Caldalkalibacillus thermarum: one gene and its partner. The protein of the gene in region 1 interacts with the protein of each later gene in a pairwise test. Links are inferred from orthologs where the notes say so. Each region holds a gene or a part of one and is shown in the gene's direction. Other genes may lie near its edges. The genes, in order: rpe and eno.

Region 1 (7,012 bases):
CCTTAATATTGGTCAGTCATCAGGATGAAGCAGGCAGCGTAAAGTGAGGTGAAGGCAGGTGATCGGCAAAAAATTAGTTGGCCGCTATGAGCTCATGGAGCGGGTCGGCGGCGGAGGCATGGCCGTTGTGTATAAAGCCCGGGACCGGTTGCTAAACCGGATCGTAGCGGTTAAAATCTTGCGTGAACAATTTTCTGGTGATCATGATTTTGTTGATCGGTTCAGGAGAGAGGCTCAGGCAGCTGCCAGTCTGTCACATCCCAATATTGTTAACATTTACGATGTGGGAATTGATGAAGGTATCCATTTCATCGTGATGGAATATATTGACGGACCAACGCTGAAGGAATACATTGCCCAGAAGGGGCGCCTGCCGGTCGAAGAAGCTATCCATATCACCAGGCAGATTGCTGAAGCACTGGACCACGCCCATCAAAACAATATTATCCATCGCGATATTAAACCCCATAACATTTTAATCGGCCCGCACAAACATATTAAAGTGACTGATTTCGGCATTGCCAGGGCAGCAACTTCATCCACGATTACACATACCGGATCGGTGATTGGCTCCGTACACTATTTTTCACCGGAACAGGCCCGCGGAGGGGTGACCGGTCAAAAATCGGATCTCTATTCATTGGGGATTGTTTTGTATGAAATGGTCACGGGTGAGTTGCCTTTTTCGGGAGATTCACCTATCAGCGTAGCGCTTAAACACTTGCAGGAACCATTTACTGAGCCCCGCCAACTTAATCCTAATATTCCCCAAAGTGTGGAAAATATCATTTTGCGTTGCTTGGCCAAAAACCCCAGCCAGCGCTATGAATCCGCTGACGGGCTCATTCAAGACCTCAACACCTGTCTCAGCCCAGAACGGTTAAACGAACCAAAATGGACATCGGAGCAAATTGACGATGAAGATGAAGCGACCAAAGTTGTGCCAGCTATCAAAGACGATTTGTTTGAGACCAAGGTGATCGAAAAACCTGTGCAGGATACTGGAGCGGTACATAATAAAAAGCAAAACGGTGACGCAGAAGGAAGCACTCCAAAACAAAAGAAGAAACGGCGCATATGGTTGAAACTGGCCGTGATGACGTTGATTATTCTCCTGCTCAGCTTTGGCACCTATCAGGGAGTGAAAATGTATATCGCTTCCCAAGAGGTTGAGGTGCCGGATGTATATAACCTCCCCGTTGAGGAAGCGACTGAACAGCTCGAAGCGCTTAAACTGGTGGTGGATGCTTCCGCAGAACGCTATCATGATGAAGTGGAAGAAGGCCATGTGCTCCGACAAAACCCTGTACCAGGAACGGTCGTTAAAAAAGGTTCTACCGTCCGGCTAACGGTAAGCAAGGGCAAGCTCAAGATTGAAATGCCATCAGTCGTTCATTTAACTGAACAACAGGCCCGCAACGTGTTAAGAAACTTCACTGTCTATACGATGGAAGAATACCATGATGAGATTCCAGAGGGACATGTTATCTCCCAGGATCCTGAGGCAGGAGAATTGGTGGTGGAAGGCGAAACAGAGGTGCGTCTGGTGATCAGCAAAGGGAAACGGACTTTTAAAATGCCGAACTTAAAAGGTATGACGCTGGATGAAGCTAAAGCCGTTGCGGCAGAATATCAACTGGTCATAAATGAGGTTCGCCAAGGCTATTCCGCCGATTTTGCCGAGGGTCAAATCTATCAGCAATATCCCTATGACCCGGGGATGGAAGTGACAGATGGATCTAAAATTGATGTCTGGATCAGCCAAGGACCGGAAATCAGGCAAAAATCACGTCAGATTACCGTTGCCTTGGATGACGACGGGAACGATGACCATCCTGGCCGGGGCAAGGGAAAAAATAAGCAAAGGGTCAAAGTAGAAATCTTGGTCCGGGACCATCAGGGAGAACGCAAGGCATTTGCTGAACATATCAGCAAGACCAAAACGTATACGGTTGATGTTGTCGTGATCCCCCGGCAATCAGCCTTGATTCAGGTTTTTCTGGACGGTGAACTTCATCATGAGGAACAGGTAGGTTTTAATGATTAAGACCACAAATTTGAAATGGAGGTTCTTGTATGCTGCAAGGTCGCATCATCAAGGCGCTAGCGGGCTACTACTACGTGCTTGATCATAGCGGAAAAGTGTGGCAATGTCGTGCCAGAGGCGTCTTTAAGAAAAAAGGTCTGCAGCCTTTGGTAGGGGATGTGGTCCAATTTGAATCTGTTTCCGAGCGGGAAGGGTGGGTGACCCAACTTAAGGATAGAAAAAATCGGCTGGTACGTCCCCCCATTGCCAATGTAGACCAGGCCCTGCTTGTTTTTTCAGTCAAAGAACCTTCATTCAGTTCTTTTTTATTGGACCGGATGCTGGTCACTGTGGAAAAAGCTCGAATCAGGCCGTTGATCTGCTTTACCAAACTGGACTTGTGTCCGGATGACAAAAATATCCAGGCAGCCATCAACGTCTATCAACAGCTGGGCTATCAGATCTGCCAAACAAGCAGTGTCAGTGGAGAAGGGATTGATGATTTAATGAAACTCCTCCGGGGAAAAATAACTGTTTTAGCCGGACAGTCTGGTGTAGGCAAGTCTACTCTCCTTAATCTCTTGTGTCCCCAGGCTGAATTAGAAACAGGGGAAGTTTCGGATAAATTGGGACGAGGGCGCCATACTACCCGGCATGTTGAGCTTCTCCAGCTGCCTGGCGGGGGATTGGTGGCAGATACCCCTGGTTTTAGCCAACTGGATTTTAAGGACATAGAACCGGAGGAGTTGGCTGCTTGTTTTGTGGAATTTAGAGCTTACATGGAAGCATGTAAATTTCGAGGCTGTTTGCATCGTGATGAACCGGGATGTGCGGTCAAAAGTGCTGTGGCACAAGGGGAAATCGATTCTGGCCGCTATACTCATTATCTGCAATTTTTAGATGAAATTGGAGATCAACTATACAGAAAGAGGTATTGAGGATGGTTAAAGTTGCACCTTCGATCTTATCTGCCAATTTTGCGGTTCTTGGTCAAGAAATTAACGATGTGATTCAGGGTGGAGCAGACTGGATTCACATCGATGTCATGGATGGTCATTTTGTGCCCAATATTACCATGGGTCCGTTGGTGGTTGAGGCCATTCGCCCCTTGACTGACCTCCCCCTTGATGTTCATCTGATGATTGAAGAGCCTGAGAAGTATATCCAAGACTTTGTCAAAAGCGGGGCGGACCTGATTACTGTTCATCAAGAAGCATGCCGTCATCTTCACCGCACCGTTTATCAGATTAAGGAGGCGGGTGTTAAGGCGGGAGTCGCTATCAATCCAGCCACACCGGTGGAAATGGTGAGAGAAATCCTGGCTGATGTTGATCTGGTATTGCTTATGACGGTTAACCCTGGTTTTGGCGGCCAAACGTTTATTCCCACCGTCCTCACAAAGGTTAAAAGGTGCCGCCAATGGGCCGAGGAGCAGGGATTATCCCATCTGTACTTGGAAGTGGATGGGGGCGTCAATGAACATACTGCTTCGTTATGCCGTCAAGCGGGTGCCAATGTGCTGGTGGCCGGTTCTGCCATTTTCAGCGCAGCAGACCGTCGGGAAGCCATTAACAAAATACGTGGTTAATCATCTTATCAGCTTAAGAATATGTTCTATCTTTGGCAAGCATACATAAAAATAATGTTAAGAGAAAAAAACAACCTATGACCGCTTTAAAGGTTGCTTTTTCATTGAAGTAAGGGAAACTAATGCGGGCTGTCAACTAAGGGGGAGGGGATGAATATACTAGGGGTGAATAGAGTAAGGAGGGGGAATGATGAGGTTTTATACCATTAAATTACCTCGGTTTCTGGGAACGATTGTTCGTGTGGTGATTGACGTGTTTAAACGATAAAAAGCACCTGAACGGTGCTTTTTTTCATGAACGCACTAAAAATGAGAACGATATTAAGCGCGTTTAACTTTACCAGATTTTAAGGCTCTTGCGCTTACATAGACACGCTTAGGTTTACCATTGACTAAGATTCTAACTTTTTGAACATTAACGCCCCATTTGCGTCTCGTCTTATTTTCAGCATGGCTGCGTTTATTGCCGTAGCTGGGTTTTTTTCCGGTGATATAACACTTGCGTGCCACACTTTCTACCTCCTCATATTATCCTTAATCAATCAGCATTTTCATACTTGGATATCTTAGCATATTCAGTTGGATTTTTGCAACCACTTAAGGTGATTCCTGCGAAGAGTGGCATCTCTCTATGTGGGAAAGCTTTTAAAAGAAAGGAACATATAGTAAAATTGGAATAGCTGTTTGCTGTTCATACAGGCGCTTAATTGACGATAAGGAGGCAGTAATCATGACTGTGCAGATTTCCACACCGTTAGGCCAAATCGAAGTGGCCAAAGAAGTCATTGAAACCATTGCTGGGGGAGCAGCAATGGAGTGCTATGGCTTGGTTGGCATGGCTTCTCAAAAATATATTAGAGACGGATTGACCGAATTGTTGCGCCGTGAAAATTTGAAAAAAGGAGTCGTTGTCCGCGAAGACGAGAATGGCGTTCATATTGATATGTATGTGGTTGTTAGTTATGGAACCAAAATTTCAGAAGTGGCCCATAATGTGCAATCTAAAGTTAAATACACCTTGCAAGAAATGTTGGGCTTACAAGTGGATAGCGTCAATATTTATGTTCAAAGTGTACGTGTGACCAACAGTTAAGCATAAAGGCAGCATGAGTTAGGAGGATCATGAGTGAAACAGCACAAAATTAATGGACATTTATTTGCTGATATGATTCGCCAAGGAGCAAAAAATCTTGAAAAGCATGCCAAAAATGTGGATGCTTTAAATGTGTTTCCTGTACCTGACGGAGATACGGGAACCAATATGAGCCTGTCGTTGGCCTCTGGCGTGAACGAGATGAACAAAGTTTCATCAAACAGTGTGGCTCAGGTTGCCAAAGCCTTATCCAAAGGCTTGTTGATGGGAGCAAGAGGTAATTCAGGTGTCATTTTGTCCCAATTATTCAGAGGGTTCGCCAAGGGAGTGGAATCAAAGGAGCATCTGATTGCTCAGGATTTTGCAGCAGGACTTAAGCAAGGGGTTGAAACCGCATACAATGCAGTGATGAAACCTGTTGAGGGCACCATCTTGACTGTGGCCAAAGATGCGGCCAAGGTGGCTGAGGAAAAAGCGAAACAGACAGATAATCTTTTAGAGCTTATGGAAGCCGTTGTGGCTGAAGCCAAAGCTTCTCTCATGCGGACGCCTGATTTATTGCCTATTCTAAAGCAAGTGGGGGTCGTGGACTCCGGCGGTCAAGGTTTAGTGTATGTTTATGAAGGATTTTTAGCGGCGCTAAGAGGAGAAATGGTTACAGATGAAGCAGTTTCCACTGACGAGTCCGTGCCGAAGGCTTTCAGTGAGAACAAAGGAGTTCATGTCCAAAACGAAGTGGCCGAGATGATGGCCCAAGGCGTCTTGTCTGAAGACGATATTAAATATGGGTATTGTACCGAGTTTATGATCCGCCTGGATCAGAATCAGACCCGTTCCTTTCAGGAAAGTGAATTTCGTCGCCAGTTGCATACATACGGGGACTCCATCCTGGTGGTTTCTGACGATGAACTGGTTAAGGTACATATACACGCTGAAGAGCTGGGCAAAGTTTTGGGATATGCCCAATCTTTCGGTGAACTGACGAACATTAAGATTGAGAACATGCGCGAACAGTTCCGGGAAGTCAAAGAGCGTGGCAAAGGAGCTGGACAACCGTCTGTCCCTCATGTGGACCTCCCTTCTGCCACAGAAAAGAACTATGGCATTGTTGCTGTTGGAATGGGAGACGGCATTGCGGAGATTTTTAAGAGCCTCGGAGCAGATGAGGTGATCTATGGCGGGCAGACTATGAATCCCAGCACGCAAGCTTTTGTTGATGTCATGGAAAGCATCAGGGCCAAACAGGTGATTATATTGCCCAATAATAGCAATGTGATTTTAACCGCCCAGCAGGCTGCCCAATTGGTAGATAAACAGGTGGCAGTCATTCCCACCCAAAATGTCATGCAAGGCATTGCCGCCCTGTTAAGTTTCAACCCTTCGGTTTCTTTAGAAGAAAATGTGCAGGCCATGAGCAAAGCAACAGAGGGGGTTGTCACAGGTCAAGTCACCCATGCCACTCGCGACACTGAATTAGATGGCATCACCATTAAGAAGGGGCATTATATAGGCATTAAGGACGGTAAAATTGTGGTCACGGCGGAAAAGGCTGACGATGCGCTTCGTCAATTGATCGGGCGGATGATAAGTGCTGAGAGTGAAATTTTAACGCTCATTTATGGTGAGGATGTTGACAAGGCAGAGATAGAGGCCTTTCAGGCCTTCATGGAAGACAACTACCCTGATGTGGAAATAGAAGTTCATTCCGGTAAACAGCCTATGTATCCATACTTGGTGTCAGTGGAGTAAGGCAGGCTTCAAAGAGGGGATAAAGATGAAATATCGCTCAGTATTTGATATTATCGGTCCTATTATGATCGGGCCATCCAGTTCCCACACAGCTGGCGCGGCCCGCATCGGCAGAGTGGCCCGTCGCATCTTCGGCAGAAAACCTGACAGGGCAACCATTACGTTGTATGGTTCTTTTGCTAAAACGTATAAAGGTCATGGTACAGACATTGCCATAGTTGGAGGACTTTTGGATTTGGACACGTTTGATGAAGGAATTGTGCGTTCACTGGAGATGGCCAAAGAGCAAGGCATTCAGGTAACTATCCAGGCCAGCGAAGAGGACGTGGATCACCCCAATACGGCCAAAATTGAACTTAGCGGTGACCAGCACCACCTTGAGATTGTGGGCACTTCCATTGGCGGGGGATCGATTGAAATCATCTCCATAAATGGTTTTAACCTGCGATTGTCCGGTCATCATCCAGCTTTGCTTGTCCTCCACGAAGACAAATATGGGATGATTGCCCAGGTGGCCAACGTCTTGAGCAAGTTCAAGCTCAATATTGGTCATATG
Region 2 (7,026 bases), on another replicon or contig:
TGCATAAAACAGTCGCTGAAGCTCTGGCCTTTGCCCGGGCCATCGAAGACAAGCTTCCTGATCCTGAACAGGTGGAAGCTGTTATTTGCGCGCCGTTTGTCACTTTGCCTGCACTGGTCGAATGGGCCAAAGGCAAACCGGTGGGTATTGGCGCCCAAAACATGCATTTTGAAGAACAGGGCGCCTTTACCGGAGAAATCAGCCCGGTGATGTTAAAGGAGCTGGGCGTTCAGTATGTGATTCTGGGGCATTCAGAACGCCGCCAGTACTTTAACGAAACGTGCGAAAGCGTCAATCTGAAAACCCACGCAGCCCACAAGCACGGTCTGATTCCCATCATTTGTGTGGGTGAAACCTATGAAGAGCGGGAAGAGGGACAAACGAAAGAAGTGGTTCGCAGCCAGGTGATCAAAGCGCTCAACAATTTGACAGCTGAACAGGTCAAACGTTCGGTCATTGCTTATGAACCTGTATGGGCCATTGGTACGGGCCAAACCCCGACGGCTGAAGAAGCAGGCGATGTGATCGCCTATATCCGCCAGGTCGTGGCTGAACAATTCTCCCCGGACGTCGCCGATGCGATTCGCATCCAATACGGCGGAAGCGTCAAGCCGGACAACATCGGCCAATTTATGCAACAAGCTGATATTGACGGGGCATTGGTTGGCGGCGCCAGTTTGAAACCCGATGCCTTCTTAGCTTTATTGGAGGGATAGCAACATGACAAGACCCAAACCAGTCGCCTTAATCATTCTGGACGGTTTTGCCCTCAGGGAAGAGACTCACGGCAATGCCATTGCCCAGGCTCACACGCCCAATTTTGACCGCTACTGGGAGAGCTATCCCCACACCACACTGAAAGCTTCGGGTGAAGCCGTGGGGTTGCCTGAAGGGCAGATGGGCAATTCAGAAGTGGGGCATTTAAACATTGGAGCCGGGCGGATTGTGTATCAGGATTTAACCCGGGTGAACAAGGCCATCAAGGAAGGCGACTTTTTTGAAAATGACGTTTTCCTGCAAGCGATGCGCCATGTGAAAGAGAAGGGAACGGCCCTGCATTTGTACGGCTTGGTGTCTGACGGGGGCGTGCACAGCCATATTGAGCACCTGTTTGCCCTGTTGGAACTGGCCAAGAAAGAACAAGTGGACAAGGTGTATGTCCATGCCTTTTTGGATGGCCGGGACGTGGCTCCTGACAGTGCCAAGGGGTACATTGAACAGCTGCTGGCCAAGATGGATGAGCTGGGGGTTGGCCAGCTGGCCACCATTCAGGGCCGTTATTATGCCATGGACCGCGACCGGCGCTGGGACCGGACGGAGAAAGCGTACCGGGCCATGGTATACGGGGAAGGGCCCCGCTACCGGGATCCCATTCAAGCCATTGTGGAATCCTATGAAAAAAGTATCTATGATGAGTTTGTGGAGCCAACTGTGATCGTGGATGACCAGGATCAGCCGGTGGGCCAGATCCGCTCGGAAGACGCCGTGATTTTCTTCAACTTCAGACCTGACCGGGCCATTCAGATTTCCCAGGCGTTTACCAACAAGGACTTCCGCGGCTTTGACCGGGGGGAGAAGTTTCCCAAGGATTTGTTCTATGTCTGCTTAACCCATTTCAGTGAAACGGTGGACGGTTATGTGGCTTACCGCCCGGTTAATTTGGATAACACTTTGGGTGAAGTGCTCACCCAAAACGGTTTGAAACAACTGCGCATCGCCGAAACGGAAAAATATCCGCACGTCACCTTCTTCTTCAGCGGCGGCCGGGAACAGAAATTTGACGGAGAAAAACGGGTGTTGATTGACTCACCCAAAGTGGCCACCTATGACCTCAAGCCGGAAATGAGCGCCTATGAAGTGACCGATGCCGTTTTAGCTGAGATCAACTCCGATGAACATGACGTGATCATCCTCAACTTTGCCAACCCGGATATGGTGGGCCATTCCGGCAAACTGGAGCCGACCATTAAAGCCGTCGAAGCGGTGGATGAATGTTTGGGCAAAGTGGTGGATGCTGTGCTGGCCAAAGGCGGTATTGCCGTAATCACAGCAGACCATGGTAACGCAGACATGATCCTGGATGCAAATGATAACCCTCATACGGCTCATACCACCAACCCGGTGCCGTTTATTATCACCAAAGCAGGATTGCAGTTGAGGGATGACGGCATTTTAGCCGATATTGCCCCCACCGTGCTGGATCTGTTGAACTTGGACCAGCCCAAGGAAATGACTGGCCGGACCTTAATAAAAAAATAAAAACCGTTGGACAAACGGTGTGCTAGAAAAGTAAACTGATTTATCTGTTAAGTATCCTGACCAAACATGAGATGCTTTCTGTCTAGAAAAAACATATGAAGGAGATGACCAACATGTCCCTGATCAGTGAAATATACGCCCGTCAAGTGTTGGATTCCCGCGGCAATCCAACGGTTGAAGTGGAAGTGTATCTTGAGTCTGGTGCTTTCGGACGGGCCATTGTGCCTTCCGGTGCTTCCACCGGTGCCCATGAAGCCGTCGAGCTGCGCGACAATGACAAAGGCCGTTACCTGGGCAAAGGTGTCTTAAAAGCCGTTGAAAATGTGAATGAAGTGATCGCCCCTAAACTGATCGGCATGGATGCCACCAACCAAGTGGCCATTGACCGCTTGATGATTGAACTGGACGGCACCCCCAACAAAGGCAAGCTGGGCGCGAATGCCATTCTGGGTGTATCCATGGCTGTGGCCCATGCTGCTGCCAATGAGGTTGGCCTGCCCTTGTACCAGTACTTGGGCGGCTTCAATGCCAAAACCTTGCCGGTGCCGATGATGAACATTCTAAACGGCGGTAAACATGCTGACAACAACGTGGACTTCCAGGAGTTCATGATTATGCCCGTTGGCGCTGAAAACTTTGCTGAAGCCCTGCGCATGGGCACGGAGATTTTCCACAATCTGAAGAAAGTGTTGCAGGATAAAGGCTTAAACACTGCTGTGGGCGACGAGGGCGGCTTTGCGCCTAACCTGAAGTCCAACGAAGAAGCCATCCAAACCATTATTGCCGCCATTGAAAAAGCCGGTTACCGCCCCGGTGAAGATGTGTACCTGGCTCTTGATGTGGCCTCTACAGAGATCTACAAAGACGGCAAATATGAGCTGGCCGGGGAAGGGGTCTCCTACACCGCCGATGAAATGATCAGCTTCTACAAGGAGTTAGTGGACAAGTATCCCATCATCTCCATTGAGGACGGACTGGCCGAAGATGATTGGGAATCCTGGGCCAAGCTGACGGCTGCGATTGGCGACAAAGTACAGTTGGTGGGAGACGACCTGTTTGTCACTAACACCGAGCGCTTGAAGCGCGGCATTGACAACAATACAGGCAACTCCATTCTGGTTAAAGTGAACCAGATCGGCACGCTGACGGAAACTTTTGAGGCAGTTGAAATGGCCAAGCGGGCCGGTTATACAGCTGTCATTTCCCACCGCTCTGGTGAAACGGAAGACACCACCATCGCTGACATTGCTGTAGCTACCAATGCCGGCCAAATCAAAACCGGGGCTCCGTCCCGCACTGACCGTGTGGCCAAATACAACCAGCTCTTGCGCATTGCCGATGAGCTGGATATCACCGGCCATTATGCCGGTAAAGCTGCCTTTTACAATTTGCAGCGTTAAGCGGCTCCTCAGTCCGGTCGGGGATGCAGGATTTTGTGAAAACGGTTGGCCCCGCTCTGTTTAATGTTCACTTCCGCTTGCACCTGAACCGAGTTTGGGTTGACGGTTAACCGGCCTTCTTTGGCCAGACGTTTCCACAGTTGGGGATCCTGGCGGTACACATGATAAGCAAGATCCAAGAGATCGGCGTCCAGTTCGAGGCCCTTGGCATAAGTGGTTTCGATCTGGCTCTCTATGGCCTGGGCAGCCAAACGGTTCACTTCCTCCAGGCCCAGGTCTTGCTTCATTTCCAACACTTGTCCCTGTGCGGTCACTTTGACCTTGAAGCGGATTTGCTCTCCCTTCACCTCTGGCTGGACCCGGACTTTTGGCCGCATAATGATCAGGGTGGCCACAATGGTGTCCCCCTTGCGGATGTTGAGGGGAGCGCGCACGGTGGAAGGCTGCAGCCAGCGGATGCCCACAATGTCTTCCTCCAGCAGAAATCCCTTAAACTGCTTGTCCTGCAGGATGCCGATGCCATTTAGGAGCAGGGTGGTAAATGTGCCCTGATCATCGGTCCAGCGGTTTTTGACCGTGCCGATATAAGGGATGATGACGGCCTTGCCGGGCTCATTAAAATGGGAGATAAAGCGGTGCAGCCGGATGGGACTCACCCGGGCGCTTTGTTCATAGATGGCATCCGGATCAGACAACAGTCCAAAAATGGTGCTGAAAGGCAAAGCCGGCGGCGTGGTCATGATCTCCCCCAGCGGTTCTTTAGTCACATAAACATATACCGTGCGCCGCACCTCGTTATAACGCCCCAATACTTCGAGCACATCGGCGTACAGGTTTTGTTGCAAAGCCCGTTCGCTGAAAATAATGGCCGACAAATGACCCCAGTAGATCCGCCGTTGGGCATAGGTATACAAATCATGAAAGGCGCTGGTCACCGTGCTGCCTTTGCCCATGATCACTTTTTGCTCCGCTTCTTTGGCTGTGCGTTGCCCCCCTTCCGGAATGGGCATGGAGGCAAAGTTGATATTCTCCACATAGACCACTGTCCGGCCGTCTTGTTCATCCACATCGATGCCCATCACCAGTGCATACTGCATGTACTCCATCTCCTTGGCATCCCAGCATCCCCCCAGCAGCACCAGCGCGAGCAGGACGGACAATGCCCTGATACGGGCAGCACCTGCCGGATGCGACACAGCATTCACCGCTTTCGGTCCGGGTCCCCAGGATCAAGCAGATCCGGCCGGTGCTTCAGTTTTTGGGGGGAGGGATGGATCGCCGCTTGAATGAAATCTGGCCAGCGGACAGGAGCCAAGGGTGCCATATATGGAATGCCAAAGGAGCGCAGGTGGCAAACATAGATCAGGATCAGGAAGGCTGATCCCAAAAAGCCGAACATGCCCAAGAGTGCTGAGAAGATGAGGTTGAAGTAGCGCAAAATACTGACCGTACCGGCCAGTGACTGATTGGACAGGGTGAACGTGGCCACGGCAGAGCTGGCGATAATCACCACCAGTGAAGGATTTGTCAGGCCGGCGCGAATGGCGGCATCCCCGATAATAATGCCACCAACTACGGCCAGTACCTGGCCAATGGCTAAGGGCAGGCGTAAACCCGCTTCCCGGAACAGTTCAAACAAAAAGGTCAGCACCAGTGCCTCCAAAGGGGAGGGAAGTGGTACCCCTTCCCTGGCCTGGGCGATATTGCCCAGCAGAATTAAGGGCAACTGATCCTGATGGTAAGTGGTCAGGGCGACCCAAAAGCCGGGCAAAAAGACGGCGATGGACATGGCCGCCAGGCGCAACAATCGTTCCATGGAATTGTAAGCCCAGGCATATTCCGCATCTTCGGCATTCTTCATAATCAACAAGAGCTGGGCCGGGGCAATCAGCGCGGTGGGCACCCCGTCCATCAGCAGGGCAAAGCGCCCGCGGACCAAGGCGTCCGCCACAAAATCAGGACGTCCTGAATAGTGAAACAGGGGGAACAGCCGATAGGGGCTGTCCGTCAACAACTCTTCCAGTTGATTGGAAGAAAACAGGCCATCCACCTGAATCTGCTCCAGCCGTGCTTTGATTTGCTGAATGACCGCAGGAGGCACAATGTCCGCCATATATAACAGCGCTACCCGTGTCTTGCTGCGCTGGCCCAGGACATACTGTTCATGATGAAGAATGGCCGTGCGCAGGCGCTTGCGGATCAGGGCCACATTGACATCCAAATCTTCAATCAGGCCGTCGCGCGGACCGCGGATTGAAATTTCCGTTGTTGTATCTTCGGGCTGCCGCTGGGGCCGCTGGGCAATGTCAACGGCCAAGGTGAACCGGGTTGCATCAAAATGAAGAATAAGCTGGCCCATAAACAGCTTGTCCACCACCTCCTCCATGTTTGAAAGCGGGGTCAACGTGGTGTAGGGCCAATGGCGCAACAAAAGTGCAGGATCAAAACGGTTTCTGGCTGATGCCGACACAAGACGGTTCAATTGGGGCCAAACCTCATCGTTCAGCCGTTTCAGATCCACCATGCCGCGGGCATAGAGCAACAGCCCTTCCACCGGGGGATCCCCGCCCAGCCGGAACGTTTCTCTGTGCACATCGTGACAGTGTTGAAAAGCGGACAGCAAGGTCTCCCGTGCTATGGCTTGTTCTGCTCCGGTTGGCCGGGGCTTTTGTCTAGGCTGGGATATTGGTTTGCTGCGCCACCAGCGGCGGATATTCATCAGGTTAACACCCTCCTTCGTTTCAGCAGGGCCAGTGCAGTCAGAAATACGGACAAACCGAGCATGGCCAATAAGCTCACAGGGAGATAGGTCCTCTGCAGCAGTTGGACATACTGCATGTCGCTGACCGGCCAATGATTGACAACGGCCATCACTCCAGCCAGGGTCAACAACACCCATCTCCTTTTTTTTCTGTCTGACAGCTGGGTCAGGTCAATGATCAGATAAAAGAGCAAAGAGACGCGGATCAATACGCCGCTGAACCATTGATAAATGGCAAAGAAATCAACATGCTCCACAATACGGCCCAGGGAGAGCAGCGCCCATTGTTCAAAGGCGGGAAAACGCAATGATTGAGACTCAAGGGGACCAAAAGCGGCCAGACTGCCCATTAAGGGTCCCAGACAGAGACCGGTTAAAATCAGGCCCAGCACCAGAAAGGGCCAGTAGCGGATCCGACCTTTGATCCGGTGTTGCAACAGAACGAGTAAAAACACTTCTGCCAGTCCGGCTCCGGAGTAGATCATGCCGTTTAAAACGGGACGGTAGCCGTGTTCAAACACAGGAAACAACAGGCTGTAATCTTTGTTGGGAAAATTGCCTGACATGACGAAAAAACCGAGCAAAACCACAACGGGCAGCAGAATG

Evidence for each region.
Region 2: the proteins of rpe (region 1) and eno interact in binary tests that used the Escherichia coli proteins (3 or more experiments, as listed by UniProt). The link is inferred for Caldalkalibacillus thermarum from one-to-one orthologs.

Annotation. Positions count from the first base shown.
Region 1 is NZ_BMKZ01000003.1:52,601-59,612, forward strand. What follows is about bases 1,838-4,790. They hold rpe (ribulose-phosphate 3-epimerase), read left to right. Parts: upstream 1,838-2,966; coding sequence 2,967-3,614; downstream 3,615-4,790. Other genes in these bases: pknB (Stk1 family PASTA domain-containing Ser/Thr kinase), read left to right, coding at 1,838-2,047; rsgA (ribosome small subunit-dependent GTPase A), read left to right, coding at 2,077-2,964; spoVM (stage V sporulation protein SpoVM), read left to right, coding at 3,805-3,882; rpmB (50S ribosomal protein L28), read right to left, coding at 3,936-4,124; IEW48_RS02030 (Asp23/Gls24 family envelope stress response protein), read left to right, coding at 4,345-4,707. Outside these bases: IEW48_RS02000 (Stp1/IreP family PP2C-type Ser/Thr phosphatase), read left to right, coding at 1-47; more of pknB, read left to right, coding at 59-1,837; more of IEW48_RS02035, read left to right, coding at 4,791-6,456; sdaAB (L-serine ammonia-lyase, iron-sulfur-dependent subunit beta), read left to right, coding at 6,482-7,012. UniProt on the Escherichia coli protein: Catalyzes the reversible epimerization of D-ribulose 5-phosphate to D-xylulose 5-phosphate.
Region 2 is NZ_BMKZ01000023.1:39,246-46,271, forward strand. The notes cover bases 1,549-4,515. They hold eno (phosphopyruvate hydratase), read left to right. Parts: upstream 1,549-2,372; coding sequence 2,373-3,659; downstream 3,660-4,515. Other genes in these bases: gpmI (2,3-bisphosphoglycerate-independent phosphoglycerate mutase), read left to right, coding at 1,549-2,259; IEW48_RS10295 (Ger(x)C family spore germination protein), read right to left, coding at 3,668-4,515. In the rest of the region: tpiA (triose-phosphate isomerase), read left to right, coding at 1-716; more of gpmI, read left to right, coding at 721-1,548; more of IEW48_RS10295, read right to left, coding at 4,516-4,864; IEW48_RS10300 (spore germination protein), read right to left, coding at 4,861-6,378; IEW48_RS10305 (GerAB/ArcD/ProY family transporter), read right to left, coding at 6,378-7,026. UniProt on the Escherichia coli protein: Catalyzes the reversible conversion of 2-phosphoglycerate (2-PG) into phosphoenolpyruvate (PEP). It is essential for the degradation of carbohydrates via glycolysis.